2 regions of the Scopulibacillus cellulosilyticus genome follow, and region 1 is predicted to be linked to the other one. Evidence: riboswitches for the same ligand, from Rfam matches in the RefSeq annotation. Region 1 holds a riboswitch; the other holds the start of a gene.
The links. A riboswitch is a leader RNA that binds a small molecule or an ion and turns the genes downstream of it on or off. The one in region 1 is predicted to bind cobalamin.
Positions count from the first base shown of each region.

Region 1 (7,676 bases):
CATCATAGAAAGGGAGAAATCATGACAACAAAATTATTAGAAGAAAATCAAACTTATGATAATCGATTAAAAGAAGATATAAAAATTCTTGAGGATTTATTAGATAAGGTCCTATTTTATGAAGGCGGGGAAACACTATTAAATAAAATAAAGAAAATCAGAGAGTCAGCGAAAGCACTTCGGGAAAATAATGACCCGGATACTTATAAACTTTTAAAAGAAGAAATAACAAATTTAAAACCGCCGTTAAGACAGAATGTCATACGCTTTTTTGCTATCTATTTGCATCTTGTTAATATTGCTGAACAAAATCATCGTATCCGCCGCCGTCGTGAATATCAGCAACATGAAGATACATTAAATCAACCCGGCTCTCTCGAACAAGGGGTCATGTCATTAATTGAAAATCACATTTCACCCGACACGATTAATGATTTACTGCAAAACTTATCTCTTGAACTTATTATAACCGCACACCCGACAGAAGCGACAAGACGAACTGTCCTGCAAATTCACAAGCGTATTGCTGATTTACTTATGGCGTTGGACAAGCCTTGTTCAAAACGTGAAAGAAAGGCACTTGAAGGTCATTTATTCACTGAAATAACAGCCTTATGGCAAACGAATGAACTGAGAGATAAAAAGTTATCGGTTATGAATGAGGTGTCTAACGGCCTTTACTATTTTGATGAAACTTTGTTTGATGTGCTGCCGCAAATTCATCAAGATTTAGAGGATTTGCTTTTTGAAAAATACAATCAAAAATGGAGAGTGCCTTCTTTTCTTCGTTTCGGTTCCTGGATTGGCGGGGATCGTGACGGAAACCCGAACGTCACAGCACAAACAACCAGGAAGACATTAGAAAGACAGCGTCATTTAGCACTGACTAAATACAAAGAGACTCTGGAAGAACTAATGCATCGATTAAGCCATTCAACAAAAAGAGTAAAAGTAAGCGACGAATTACAGGCATCGGTCAAGGATGAAATCAGCATGCTGGAACATAAGAAAAAATGGCGAAATAACGATGAAGTCTATCGATGTAAGCTGACAATAATGCTTGAAAAGTTAGTCCAAATCGGTAAGAGTAATACAGGGTACCGCTCGTCCAGTGAATTAATTAAGGATTTAAATATGATTCAAAAGAGCATTGAAGTCCATCATCCGGACGGAAATACTTTAAATTTATTGCAAAAATTAATACGCCAAGTTGAAATTTTCGGGTTTCACCTTGCATCGCTCGATATTCGTAATCACAGCGGCGAACATGAAGCAGCTATTGCGGAAATTTTTCATTCGGTGAATATCGTTTCAGACTATAAAGCATTACCGGAAGAAGAGAAAATTAAGGTATTAACAAATGTCCTGCAAGACCCAAGACCCCTTATTTCAATCTTTGATTCTTATTCTCCGGAAACACAAGAAATGATCGATGTTTTCCGGATGATTAGAAAGGCGCAGGAGGAATTTGGTGAACGGGCGATTCAAGTTTACTTGATTAGCATGACACAATCAGCCAGCGATTTACTGGAGGTCCTTGTGTTAGCGAAGGAAGTTGGTTTATTCCGCATTTATCCGGACGGCAAAGCAGTCAGTAAGTTAGATATTGCGCCATTACTGGAAACAATCGATGATTTAACATTTGGACCAAAAATTATGAAACAGTTATTCGAAATGGATGTTTATCGCAAACATTTATCAGTCCGCAATAATTCACAAGAAATTATGTTGGGTTATTCGGATAGCAGTAAAGACGGAGGAACGCTGACTGCCAATTGGAAACTTTACAAAGCGCAGCAAGAAATTCATAACATGGCGAAAGACTATGATATTAGCTTAAAATTTTTCCATGGGCGCGGCGGCTCATTGGGCCGGGGCGGCGGGCCGCTTAATCGCAGCCTTTTGTCACAGCCTTTTGAAACATTAGGTGACGGTGTCAAGATTACTGAACAAGGTGAGGTTCTTTCCGCCCGTTATTTGATTTCCGAAATCGCCTATCGGAGTTTGGAACAAGCGACGACCGCATTACTGACAGCAATCGCTCACATATCTAACGAAGCTGAACAAAACCAATCGCGGTCAGTTGAATGGGAAAATGCAATGGATGAAATTTCCGCTTTTTCTTTAGAAAAATATCAATCACTTGTTTTTAAGGATCCTGACTTCTTAACATATTTTAGACAAGCTACACCGTTGCTTGAGCTAGGTTCTCTGAATATCGGTTCAAGACCAATGAGCCGAAAAGGAAGTGAACGTTTCGAGGATTTACGGGCGATTCCATGGGTATTTGCCTGGACGCAAAGCCGTCAATTACTTCCGGCTTGGTTTGCCGCAGGTACCGGATTGCAGCGTTTTGCGGAGCAACAAGGAAATTTAGATTTACTGCAGCGTATGTACCTCACTTGGCCGTTCTTCCGCTCAACGATAGATAATTTGCAAATGGCTTTAACAAAAGCGGACTTGCCGACAGCAAAAGAATATGCCAATATGGCCAAAGATGAGTCTGTTGGAAAACGTATTTTTGCTGAGATCGAAGAAGAGTATCATAAAACGAAAGAAATCGTGCTGCAAATTACAAAACAAGCCGACTTGCTTGATCATATACCAAATATTAAGGAATCTGTAAGGATTCGCAATCCATATGTCGACCCATTAAATTTCCTTCAAGCACACCTTATTACAGAGCTCCGTCAAAAAGACGATAATAATAACGATGCCGATGAATTGTTAAGCGAGGTGCTTCTTACGATTAATGGGGTTGCAGCCGGGTTAAGAAATACAGGTTGATTTGTTTTCATTAACGAGATTTAAACCGGCAGTATAAGCAAAGTTAAAAATTGAGGTCAGCCTCAAAAGGCGGTTAATTGTCTTTTGAGGCTGACCTTTTTTCAATGAAAGATAAGACCTGAACTTGCCCGGATCACTGTCAGCGTGGAAAAAAACTTTACTAATAGACTTTCAGTTGAATCTATGAAATTGGAACTATTAAATATGTCGCGAATACAATGGTTATGGTAAAATAGGGAAAGATAATTTTAAAGATTAAAAATTAACAAATAAAAATTAGAGATAAAAGTGGGGAGGGAGCCAATGAGAACTGTAACCGATGTTGGGTCATTGATTCCGTTGCCTTTTTTTGTGATTAATAATGAGGGCTGTATAATAAAGGAATCTGATCGGGTGGCTTATATATTTCCTCATGTTAATAGGTTTCTGGAACTTGTTGAGGATTTGGAAAGTCGATCAAAGGTTTATCGTATTTTTCAATTAGAGAATGATGAAGATGAAAAAATAGAAGTTAATTTAAAAACAAAGTTAAGAACACATGAACGTTTTGAGGTTTATGCAAGAAGGATTGATAAAGAAACGATTAATATTCTTTGTCTTAAAAAGACCCGGAATAAGGAAGATTCTGATGAAAAGTGGGAGAAACTTGTCAATAAAGTTACTGAACAGTCGTTACTGTTAAAGGAGAAGGAAGAGAAAATCATCCATTACAAGAAAATTATTCGGGAACTCTCCAGTAAATATGAAAGTTTATCATCGATAGAAAAATTAACGGCAAGCATTGCTCATGAAGTGAGGAACCCGTTAACAACCATTAAGGGATTTACTCAATTAATCAGACCTTACCTGAAAGAGTTTGGTAAAGAAGATTATGCAGATATTATTCAGGAGGAAGTCGGCCGCGCCAATCAGATTATTTATGAGTTTTTGAATGCTTCCAAACCGTCCAAGCCGATTAAACAAACTTATTCTATTAACAAGTTAATTAGAGAAGTGGTGCTTCTTTGTAATGGCGAGGCTGTCATGAACAATATTGATCTTAATTTTAAACCCAATAACGTTGATTCAATTATTCAAGTGGATGTCAAACAAATAAAACAAGTCATTATTAATATTTTACAAAATGCTTTCCAAGCTTTACAAACAATTAAGGATAAACAGAAAAAAATATTGATATCTGTCTATCAAATAAAAAAAGATATTATCATATCAATTATGGATAATGGTAAAGGTATGAATAAGCAGGTCTTATCAAAGGTTTTTCAGCCATTTTTTACAACAAAGAATAATGGAACAGGAATAGGGCTGCCGTTAAGTTTGAATTTTGTAGAAAGTCATGGCGGGACGATAACAGTTGAAAGTACAGAAGAAACCGGAACAACATTTAGAATAAAGCTCCCTATTTCTTAATGTCGTTTAAATTTTAACAAGTTTTTTTTATTGCGTACCACGATATGTTGTGTTAAGTTATTAGGTGAGTATCAATATGTTGATTTCTAAAATTTTATATCGGCGAAAAATGGTGTCTTAGGACTTAATAGGGAATCTGGTGAAAGTCCAGAACTGTCCCCGCAACTGTGAATGTGGATGAAATGAGAAGACCACTGTACAGATTAGCTGAAAGGTATCTGTATGGGAAGGCTCAGAGTAAGATGAAGCATCAGTCAGTAGACCTGCCTTTTTTCGCGGTTTCTATTCTTCGGGGACTGAGATATAGAAGCGGCGCAGTGAGTCACAGCTTATATTTTATAGGTTATACATATTTATGTAAATATAAGGACTCTTTCTTTGTGTCGTCTCAAGCTCATCCTCGGGGATGGGCTTTTTTTTATGCCCTATAAGAAGGAGGAAAAAGAATGGCAACAATGGTTCCTAATACAGATCTTATCACAACTATTTTTAATGACCTCAAAACATTAAATACACCTGGCATTGATAGCATCATTGAAAGAACGCAATACCAGCTGCATCAGCAAGATAAGGTAAATGAGGAGGAAAGTATTCAGTATCTCTTATTAAATATTCTTGAATGTGTTTCAGTAGAAGAACCGGATTGGAGCTATACGGCGAGCTATGTATGGTTGAAATATCTTTACAAGCAGGCAGCCTTAAGAAGAAAAACAGATGTTCACAAAGGGTACGGCCGTTTCTATGATTTGATTAAATGTTTGACAGATATGAGTATTTATAATCCTGTGCTGCTTAAGACATACAGCAAATCAGACATTGATGAACTGCAATTAGTTATTGATCCGGAAAAAGACTTGCTTTTTACTTATATTGGCTTAAGAACATTAAGCGACCGTTATCTAGCTAAGTCGCATGCTGGAGACCTTTATGAACTTCCCCAGGAACGGTTTATGATTATTGCAATGACTTTAATGATTAATGAAGCCCCGGAGAAACGGTTAGGATTAGTGAAAGAAGCCTATTGGGCTCTGTCTAATTTGTATATGACGGTGGCGACCCCGACACTTGCCAATGCCGGGAAATCATACGGCCAACTGAGTTCCTGCTTTATAGATACAGTTGACGATAGCTTGAGAGGCATTTTTGATTCTAATACTGATGTGGCGACATTATCGAAAAATGGCGGCGGCATTGGTGTCTATATGGGTAAAATCCGCTCGAGAGGTTCTGATATTAAAGGATTTAAAGGCGTCTCATCCGGCGTATTGCCGTGGATGAAGCAGTTAAATAATACTGCTGTCTCTGTTGATCAGCTTGGACAAAGACAAGGTGCCATAGCCGTTTATTTAGATTGCTGGCACAAAGATGTACTGGATTTTCTAGATGCTAAATTAAATAATGGTGATGAACGTTACCGGACGCATGACCTGTTTACGGGTATTTGCATTCCAGATTTATTTATGGAGAAAGTTGAAGCAAGAGATGACTGGTACTTGTTTGATCCTCATGAAGTAAAGCAAATCATGGGCTTTTCTTTGGAAGACTATTATGATGAGGCCAAAGGAGAGGGCAGTTTCAGAGAAAAATATATGGCATGCGTGAATGATCCAAGGCTTTCAAAAGTTGAGGTACCTGCAATTGAAATATTCAAACGGATCATGAAATCACAGCTCGAAACAGGAACGCCTTACATGTTCTATCGGGATACAGCAAATAGATTAAATCCTAATAAGCATGCCGGAATGATTTATGCCAGTAATTTATGTACAGAAATTATGCAAAACATGTCAGCGACGACAGTCATTGAGGAAGAAATAGATGATGGAACGATTAAAGTGACAAAGCAGCCTGGAGATTTTGTTGTATGCAACCTCTCATCGATATCGCTTGCCAAGGCTGTCCAAGATGATGTTCTTGAAAGATTAATTCCGATCCAAGTAAGAATGCTTGATAATGTCATAGACATTAATACTATTGAAGTCAAGCAAGCATCAATGACGAATAAAAAATATCGCGCGATAGGCCTCGGGACATTTGGCTGGCACCATTTGCTTGCACTAAAAGGCATGACTTGGGAGAGCGAAGAGGCTGTCCAGTTCGCGGATGAACTATATGAAAAGATCAATTATATTACGATAAAAGCGAGTGTTGACCTGGCAAAGGAAAAAGGAGGCTATTCGCTGTTTACGGGATCTGATTGGGAAACTGGTGCTTACTTTGAAGACCGCGGCTATAAAAGCGATGCTTGGCTAACGTTAAGAGAAAAAGTCAAAAAGCACGGCATACGAAACGGCTATTTAATGGCGGTGGCGCCAAATTCATCAACAGCCATTATTGCCGGTTCCACAGCATCCATTGATCCTATTTTTCAAAAAGCTTATTCCGAGGAAAAGAAGAACTATAAAATTCCTGTAACTGCACCGGATTTATCACCGGAAACAACTTGGTATTATAAGTCCGCTTATCATATTGATCAGCTGTGGAGCATTCGTCAAAATGCGGCAAGACAGCGCCATATCGATCAATCGATTTCATTCAATATTTATGTTCAACATAATATTAAAGCAAAGGTTTTGCTTGATCTTCATCTTGAAGCCTGGAAGCGGGGATTGAAGACGACATACTATACCCGCTCGACTTCTGTTGAAGTAGATGATTGCGAATCATGTGAAAGCTAAAGGATATTCAAAAAGTCCGGGAAACATGTGCTCTTTCGCCGGCGCATATTCAGTGAAGTGTTGCCGCTTCTCGTCGCAAAGCTACAAAGATGCATATTCATGCAGCGGCTTTGCCGCGCCTCGAACTACTTGGCACTGTTTGTCCTCCTTTTTGAACTTTTATATAAAAGGAGAAAAAATCAATGTCACATTTAATGAAAAGAAAATTATACGACCCGACAGCCCCTAATGCATCAACAGGTATTATTAACGGCAAAAGCTCAAATGTCTTAAACTGGGATGATACGAGATTTAAATGGGCGTACAGTCTTTATAAAACGATGCTTGCCAACTTCTGGACACCATTTGAGATCAATATGTCCAACGATATAAAGCAATACAAAAATGAATTATCTGAAAAGGAACATGACACCTTTAATAAAATTATAGGTCTGCTTGCTTTTTTGGACTCGATTCAAACGGACTATTCTCATAGAATTGCAGATTACCTGACAGATTCCAGTTTATCGGCACTGATGACTGTGCTTAGCTTTCAAGAAGTCGTTCATAATCAAAGCTATTCATATGTATTATCCAGTGTAACAACCAAACAAAAGCAAGATGAGATCTTTGAGTATTGGAAGCATGACCCGGTACTGCGCGAGAGAAACGATTTTATAGTCAACGGCTATCAAAACTTTGTTGATCATCCATCGACACAAACATTTTTAGAATCTATTATTTATGATGTTATTTTGGAGGGGCTTAATTTTTATTCCGGTTTTGCCTTTTTCTACAACTTGGCAAGGAATCAAAAAATGG
Region 1 is NZ_JBHTCO010000020.1:134,536-142,211, reverse strand. Features, by position in the region: gene ppc (phosphoenolpyruvate carboxylase) at 22-2,787, shown strand; gene ACFQRG_RS15855 (sensor histidine kinase) at 3,091-4,197, shown strand; cobalamin riboswitch at 4,291-4,482, shown strand; gene ACFQRG_RS15850 (ribonucleoside-diphosphate reductase subunit alpha) at 4,644-6,875, shown strand; gene ACFQRG_RS15845 (ribonucleotide-diphosphate reductase subunit beta) at 7,058-7,676, shown strand, end outside.

Region 2 (7,676 bases), on a different contig from region 1:
CGGCATTTGATTGACCCAGAAGTCAAAATGCCAGGCGCCAAAAACTGAGCCAACGATAAAGGCGATCAAAGTAAGGAACATTTCCGAACGGCCGCCGCCAACAGCATAAAGGGTACCGGAAGCGCAGCCTCCGCCCAATTGCATGCCAATGCCAAAAATAAATGATCCGAATATCAAGCTCGTGCCGACAGGGGAGACATCACCTTCAGGATGTCCGCCAAAGAAGCTGATGCCTGTGGAAAGGATAATGGCAAATAAAGTACTGGAAATAGTGAGCATCAGCATATGAGCCCTGATCCCTTCGCCATTCCCTACTGACAGCATTCTGCGAAATGCTGAGGTAAAACCAAATCTTGCGTGAAATAATGTATAACCTAACAACAAACCAACCCACAGCAGAACGCCTTGCTTAATGCCTCCAATTGAAATAGAAAAATAGCTCAGAATAATAGTTATAAGTGCAGCGGCAATAATTAAAATCGTTTGCGGAGAGCCGAGGCTATTTGTTTGTTTTTTCTCTGTTTGCTGTTCTTGATGCTTTTGAACACTATGATGAACAGTTGCCAATTCAAATCACCCCAATTCGTATAATTTTAGTCGGATTTAATATTTTATACCATCATACACTATTTCGTGTCAATAATAAACTGTTATTTTTATCCGATGACAATGGGAAAACGGTTAAACAAAAGCTTTATTTTATTAAAACTAAGAAAAGCGGCACAATCCAATTGGATTAGTGCCGCTGTAATCTACGCTTTATTTTTGGTCTCTTTCGCCTCTAATTTTGCCTGTTTCTTTCTCGGTGACAGTCTTGGAAAACCAATCATTATGGCAATAATACCGCAAATACCGATCAGAATGGGATAAAAATTATAAACCATGATGCTTACAGGAGAAATAGATGCTAATCCTGCTGCTGCTAAGAGTTGTGCGCCATAAGGAATAATACCTTGCCAGCAGCACGAGAATAAATCCAATAAGCTTGCCGATTTTCTCGGGTCAATTTGATATTGATCTGAAATATTTTTGGCCAAGGGACCTGTAATAATAATGGCGATAGTGTTATTGGCTGTACAAAGATCAGTCAAGCTGACCAATCCGGCAATACTGAACTCAGCGCCTTTTTTCGACTTGATTTTACGTGTCACAATATATAATAGATAGTCTATGCCGCCGTTATAACGGATGATCTCGACAGTCCCGCCAATGAGGATCGCCAGCATCGCCATCGTTTGCATGCTTGCGACGCCATCGCCAATTTTTTGTAAAAGACCTAACAAATGATAGCTGCCATTAAATAATCCAATCGCACCGGCAAAAATGATGCCACCGGCTAACACAATCATTACATTGACGCCGGACAATGCGGCGATTAATACTGCCAGATAAGGAAGGGTCTCCAGTATGTTGAAATGATGCTGTGTGACTTCCGCATGGCCGCCTGTTGACACGAAAGCCAGAATAATAATGGTGACAATAGCTGCCGGCAGAACGATAAAGAAATTGGTTTTAAATTTATCGCGCATCTTTGTATTTTGTGTACGAACAGCCGCAATTGTTGTATCGGAAATAATCGACAAATTATCGCCAAACATAGCGCCGCCAATAACAGCCGCCATGGATAAGGCCATTGAGATATCAGTTTGGTGGCTGATACCGACGCCAATCGGTGCCAAGGCAACGATTGTTCCCATAGAGGTTCCCATAGACAAAGAGATGAAACAGCCTATGACAAATAAGCCGACGATAAGAAGGTTTGGCGGTAAAATCGACAGCGTCAAATTGACTGTTGATTCAACGGCGCCCATGCCTTTGGCTACTTCTGAAAAAGCGCCGGCTAACAAGAAAATAATCACCATCAAAATGATATTAGGATGCCCTGCGCCTTTACAAAAAGTTTCAACCTTATTATTCAAAGACTCTTTTTGATTCATAGCCAGAGCAACGCCTGCCGCGATAAGAATAGCTACAATCACAGGCATTTTATTAAAATCACCGGATATAATACCAGTCCCAAGGAATAAAACTAAAAATATAACAAAGGGCAACAGCGCCAAAGGGTTCCCTTTACTTTTTTCCATTAAAATCACCTCTCTAATCATAGTTGTCTTGTATGCAAGTATGAGAGGCCAAATAAAAGACCTCATCTTTCCAATAAGAAGAGGTCTTATAAAATATATAAGAAACGCCCTTCTTATCTTCCAAGCCTAAAGCTTGCTGGATTTGGCACAGCACTCTCTGTGGAGTCCGCTGCCGAGACTTCATCGGGCCAGTCCCTCTGTCTCTCTTGATAAGAAGATTTATTTAGAAGATGTTCAAACAGTCCGGGAAAAATAGCTGTCGAAGCGGTATAGTGCTCCTGCGCCGAAGATTACTCACAGAAGTATTGCCGCTTCTCGTCGCAACTCGTAGTAGTTCGAGATGTAACGCTCGTTCCTCCTTTTTGAACAATCACTTTAAATTCATTTTTAATACTATCTTACAATAAAGCGTTTAGGTTATAATGTCAATTGGAAAATTTCCATTTTGAATGGTTTGAAAATTCTAAGGCTGCGGAATCCAAAAATGGGGGAATTTTTAAAATGGACAATAATAAGCCGGTTATACTGCCGCTGGAAAAAAGAACCGGAAAACAAAAAGAGCTTTTTTTCATATGGTTTGCTTCAAATATTGGCATTTTAGGATTGGTTTATGGCGCTATTCTCGTTAGTTTCAAACTGAGTTTTTTACAATGCCTTTTAGCCGCGGCTGTCGGTTCTCTATCTTTTGCATTGGTAGGGTATTTAGGTATACCTGGAAAGGGGGCTGGGGCATCGACCTTTGTATTGTCGAGGGCAGCCTTCGGAATAAAAGGAAACTATATCCCTACTTTAATTGGATGGATAAACCTTGCAGGGTGGCTGTCAGTCGGTGTTGTAACAGGTACATTAACTTTATTATCTCTATTTGGCGCTTTTGGTTTTAGTTCTACTAAAACGTTAACAGTCATCAGCTTAATTATTTTTTCAGCTTTAATTATTGTATCAAGTATTTTTGGTCAAGAAACGCTTGTAAAGATTCAAACATGGTTTACATATGTATTTGGGATATTGACGCTAGTCGTCTTATTACTTTTAATACCAAAAACGAATTGGGGCGAATTATTGAGTATGAAGAGCGGAGAATGGCTGGGCAGTTTTCTGCCGGCTGTATCCATTATCATGGCAGGTACGGGCATTAGCTGGACTATCGCGGCAAGCGACTATAGCTGTTATCAAAATCCAAATAATTCTTCGAAATCAATATTTGCAAGTATCACTTTAGGGGCGTTCATTCCTTTATTCGTTATAATAGGTGCCGGTGTTCTGATGACGACTTCAGTATCTGGATTATCCACATCATCAAATCCAATCGATGCGATTAGTCATGGATTGCCTAAATGGATGATCATTCCCTATTTTATAACAGCGCTTGGCGGCTTAATCCCGCAATGCATCATTGCTTTGAAATCTGCAAGGGTCAATTTAGAAACGCTGAATATTAAAGTTAATCACGCATCGGCTGTCACCATACACGCGTTAATTATGATATTCTTCACAATATATGTTTTGTTTATTTCTGAAAATTTCTTGGGAAATTTTCAAACGTTTCTCGGGCTCCTTGGGGTTGGGCTTGCATCATGGGCCGCAACATTCCTTATTGATTATATTTGTATAAGAAAGCGAGAGGGCTATGAATTAAGGCTGCTGACGGATAAGGATTATAATCAAGTAAACTATCGAGGTGTATTTAGTTGGTTGATAGGGGTTGTCTTCGGGCTGTTATTTACAAATTCACCGTTTTTTAACGGACCGTTTGCTATAGGGATATTCAGGGACAGCAGTTTAGGAGTCATCCTGGCTTTTGTTGTCAGCGGATTAATATCTCTCATACTTATTTCTTACAGTTCTAAAAAAGTTAGGAGAAATATATAAAATTTTAGGAAACCTTAGTATAATAGATATTAAGCCAAAAAGTACATAGGTTATGATTCAGGTGCTGAAAGCTTTGCTTGCAGCTTAAAAGGGAAGTTGGTGAAAGTCCAACGCGGTCCCGCCACTGTAAATGGAAAGCGGTCTAAGAATGCCACTGTATGATCGAAACGCTTAACGAAGTTAAGTGTTCATATGGGAAGGTTTAGACTGCAATGACCATGAGCCAGGAGACCTGCCTGATTCAGAACACCAATGGCCTACGCGGATAGGGAGGTGTTGTTTAAAAACAGTGCACATTATTTAAAATAATGAGGATTTCTTATGTTTTTAACACACGCGGCGCATCTCCAATAGGCAGGGGATGTTTTTTTAATGCCATTAAACAGACGAGGGGGAACTTTCAGTGAAAAAAAGATTACTGGCGTTATTCTTAACGCTTATGGTCATTTTTGGCTTATTAGCAGGGTGCGGAACAAGCAATAATGACCAAAAAGCTAACAAAAACAGTCAATCCAAAACCGAACAAACGGCCTTTCCGGTAACAATTAAAGATGGTCTCGGGGATAAGGTAACGATTAAACATAAGCCTAAAAGAATCGTCTCGCTTATTCCAAGCAATACAGAAATTGCCTTTGATTTAGGTTTGAACAAGCAAATAGTTGGTGTCTCAGATTTTGATAATTATCCTAAAGCCGCTCTTAAAAAGACAAAAATCGGCGGGGAAAACATGAATGTGGAAAAGATAATCTCGTTAAAACCTGATCTTGTCTTAGCTCATGCATCATCTGCTCATAACAGCCGGGACGGCTTAAAGCAGCTTCGTGAGGCAGGTATTCCGGTTCTTGTTGTGAATGATGCAGAAAGCTTCAATCAAGTCTATCAATCTATTCAAATGATTGGACAAGCGACAGGGACAAATAAAAAAGCGGATCAAATCATAAACGATATGAAATCGAAAGTGGCTGCTATTCAAGAAAAAGCGAAGCAAGTGCCTAAAGATAAAGAAAAACGGGTCTATATTGAGGTTTCGGGGTCCCCGGATATTTATACCGCCGGTCAGGGAACCTTTATGAATGAAATGCTGAATATCATTCATGCGAAAAATGTTGCTGCTAATCAAAAAGGCTGGGTGAAGATATCGGAAGAGTCAATTGTGAAAGATAATCCCGATGTTATCTTAACGACATACGGTTATTATCAAAAAAATGCCGTAAAGAACTTATTGAAGCGTCCAGGCTGGGGTAATGTTGCCGCTGTTAAAAATAAGCAAGTCTATGATGTGAACAGTGACCTTGTTAATCGCCCGGGCCCAAGGTTGGTTGACGGCTTAGAGGAAATGGCTCAAATGGTTTATCCGGATGTATTTAAAAATAAGAAGTAAATCAACACAGCTTTTGAACAAGTCCTGATAGAAAGTGAGAGAACGGAATGATAAGCTCAAGCCTTCTTCAAGTAACAAGCGAACGGATTTTATTGGATTCACCTATTCAGCTTCGGACTTTATCTTCGGCAGTCATTGGCGGAGGAACGGGCTTTTACCGGACATTTGTCAATCGTCATGTTAATAAAAACTACTGTTGTGATAATCCCAAGAAGGAATTGCGGGATTATTTAGTAAAGCAAGGTCTTGATCCGGCTGATACACTGGCAATGATGACAGCCGCCCGGCTGGAAGACGCTGCTTATATGGATATTAATGAACAAGATTTCTCTGTACTCATCGCCGTAACAGCAGGCTTAAGCAATGCAGTCGATGCCGCCCATAGTAAGGCGCATCAAGTCCAGCCAATGAGCGGAACAATTAACACGTGGGTATTTGTGAACGCCAGGCTTGATGACCAAGCATATACACAAGCGATTGTTACGGCTACAGAAGCAAAAGTCCGCGCCCTGGATCATTTAAATATTAAAGATCCGGTGACGAATACTAGGGCATCAGGCACTTCAACAGACAGTGTGCTGGTTGCCGCAAGTCAACAAGGCTGTTATTTGCCATATGCCGGCACGATTACGCTGCTTGGGAAGGCGATTGCTTCAGGAGTTTACCAATGTACGGTTAAGGCCATTCAAAACTATCAATGTCGGATAAGTCATGATTAATCATCTAATTGCTATCACAATAGCTTATTTGATAGATTGGATTCTTGGTGACCCAAAGTGGCTGCCGCATCCCGTACGCTTTTTTGGAAAAGGCATTGCTTTTTTTGACAGGCATTGGAATATAGGGCGTCATAGAAAGGTAAAAGGGCTGTTAACGGTGATCTTGTTGCTTGTTATTGTGTTTGGGCTGAGCTTATTCATTGTCATACTCGCCTGCTGGGTTAATAAGTGGCTGGGTGTGGCTATCGAAGCTATACTCATTTGGACGACGATTGCAGCAAAGGGGCTGAAAGAAGCGGCGGAGCAGGTTTATGAGCCGCTGCAAAAAGGTGATCTGCCGCAAGCAAGAAAATATTTGTCTTGGATCGTCGGCCGTGATACAGATCATCTGCCGGAAGAGGAGATTGTCAGAGGGACTGTAGAAACGGTTGCTGAGAATGTTTCTGACGGTGTAACGGCGCCAATCTTCTGGGCCTTTATCGGCGGGGCGCCGTTTGCCCTTATTTACCGGCTTATTAATACTTGCGATTCCATGCTGGGTTATAAAAGTGAGAAATACCTTGAATTTGGTTTTGCGGCCGCAAAACTGGACGACCTTGTGAATTGGCTGCCAAGCCGGATAACTGCGATACTGATAATAATCGTAAATAAAGCTGTTCCGCCGTTAACCCGCTGGAAAAGTTTCGCCATATTAAAGCGTGATGCCAGGAAACATCCAAGTCCTAACAGCGGTTGGGGAGAGGCGGCTGTTGCTTCCCTTTTAGGCATTCAGCTTGGCGGCGTTAATTATTACAAAGGTGTTATTTCTAACCGGGCAAAACTGGGTGACCCGCTTTTTCCTTTAAGCACCGGACATATTCTTGATACTGTCAAGATGATGAAACGTACAGTATTGTCTTTCATCCTTGTACTTTGGCTAATTGGAGGAATCATTTATGCTGCCAGCTCATGGATCTAATCCCGAACATCTCATCAAACAGCTTGATATGGCTGTCCCGGAAAAATTAATAGATTTTAGTGTTAATACCAATCCCTTTGGCCCGCCGGCTGAGCTTCAATCCGTATGGCAGTCGCTGTACAAAGAAATTGCTGACTATCCTGACCCTTATGCAAAGGCATTAAAGGCTGGTATCAGTGCACAGGAACAAATAGACGGGAAACAGCTTCTCATTGGCAACGGCGCCTCTGAACTGATTCATTTAATTGCACGAATGTTTCAGGGGCGTCACGTTCTAATTGTTGATCCGACTTTTTCGGAGTATCGGACAACCTGTGAAGCCTATGGCTGTCATATAGCATCCTTTCAACTGAATGAAGATGACGGCTGGCAGCTAAATGCCAATCAATTATCAGAGGCTTTAAATGGGAAGGACGCCGTTTTTATTTGTCATCCGAATAATCCAACAGGTGTGACATATAGTCAAGAAACGCTGCTTAAAGTTATAGAAGAAGCGTCCAACCTGGGCGTTTATGTCGTTATTGATGAAGCTTTTTATGATTTTTGCATCGAAGAGATCTCAATGAGCAAATATGTAACGGATTATCGTCATCTCATTATCTTAAGATCACTTACGAAAATGTATGCCTTGGCAGGAATCCGCCTTGGCTATATCATTGCTG
Region 2 is NZ_JBHTCO010000003.1:96,055-103,730, reverse strand. Features, by position in the region: gene ACFQRG_RS02915 (YeeE/YedE family protein) at 1-567, opposite strand, end outside; gene ACFQRG_RS02910 (Na+/H+ antiporter NhaC family protein) at 753-2,084, opposite strand; SAM riboswitch class I at 2,195-2,300, opposite strand; gene ACFQRG_RS02905 (purine-cytosine permease family protein) at 2,586-3,956, shown strand; cobalamin riboswitch at 3,999-4,210, shown strand; gene ACFQRG_RS02900 (ABC transporter substrate-binding protein) at 4,360-5,337, shown strand; gene ACFQRG_RS02895 (adenosylcobinamide amidohydrolase) at 5,385-6,056, shown strand; gene cbiB (adenosylcobinamide-phosphate synthase CbiB) at 6,049-7,014, shown strand; gene cobD (threonine-phosphate decarboxylase CobD) at 6,992-7,676, shown strand, end outside.
Region 2: another riboswitch for cobalamin. It lies ahead of ACFQRG_RS02900 (ABC transporter substrate-binding protein); the one in region 1 lies ahead of ACFQRG_RS15850 (ribonucleoside-diphosphate reductase subunit alpha).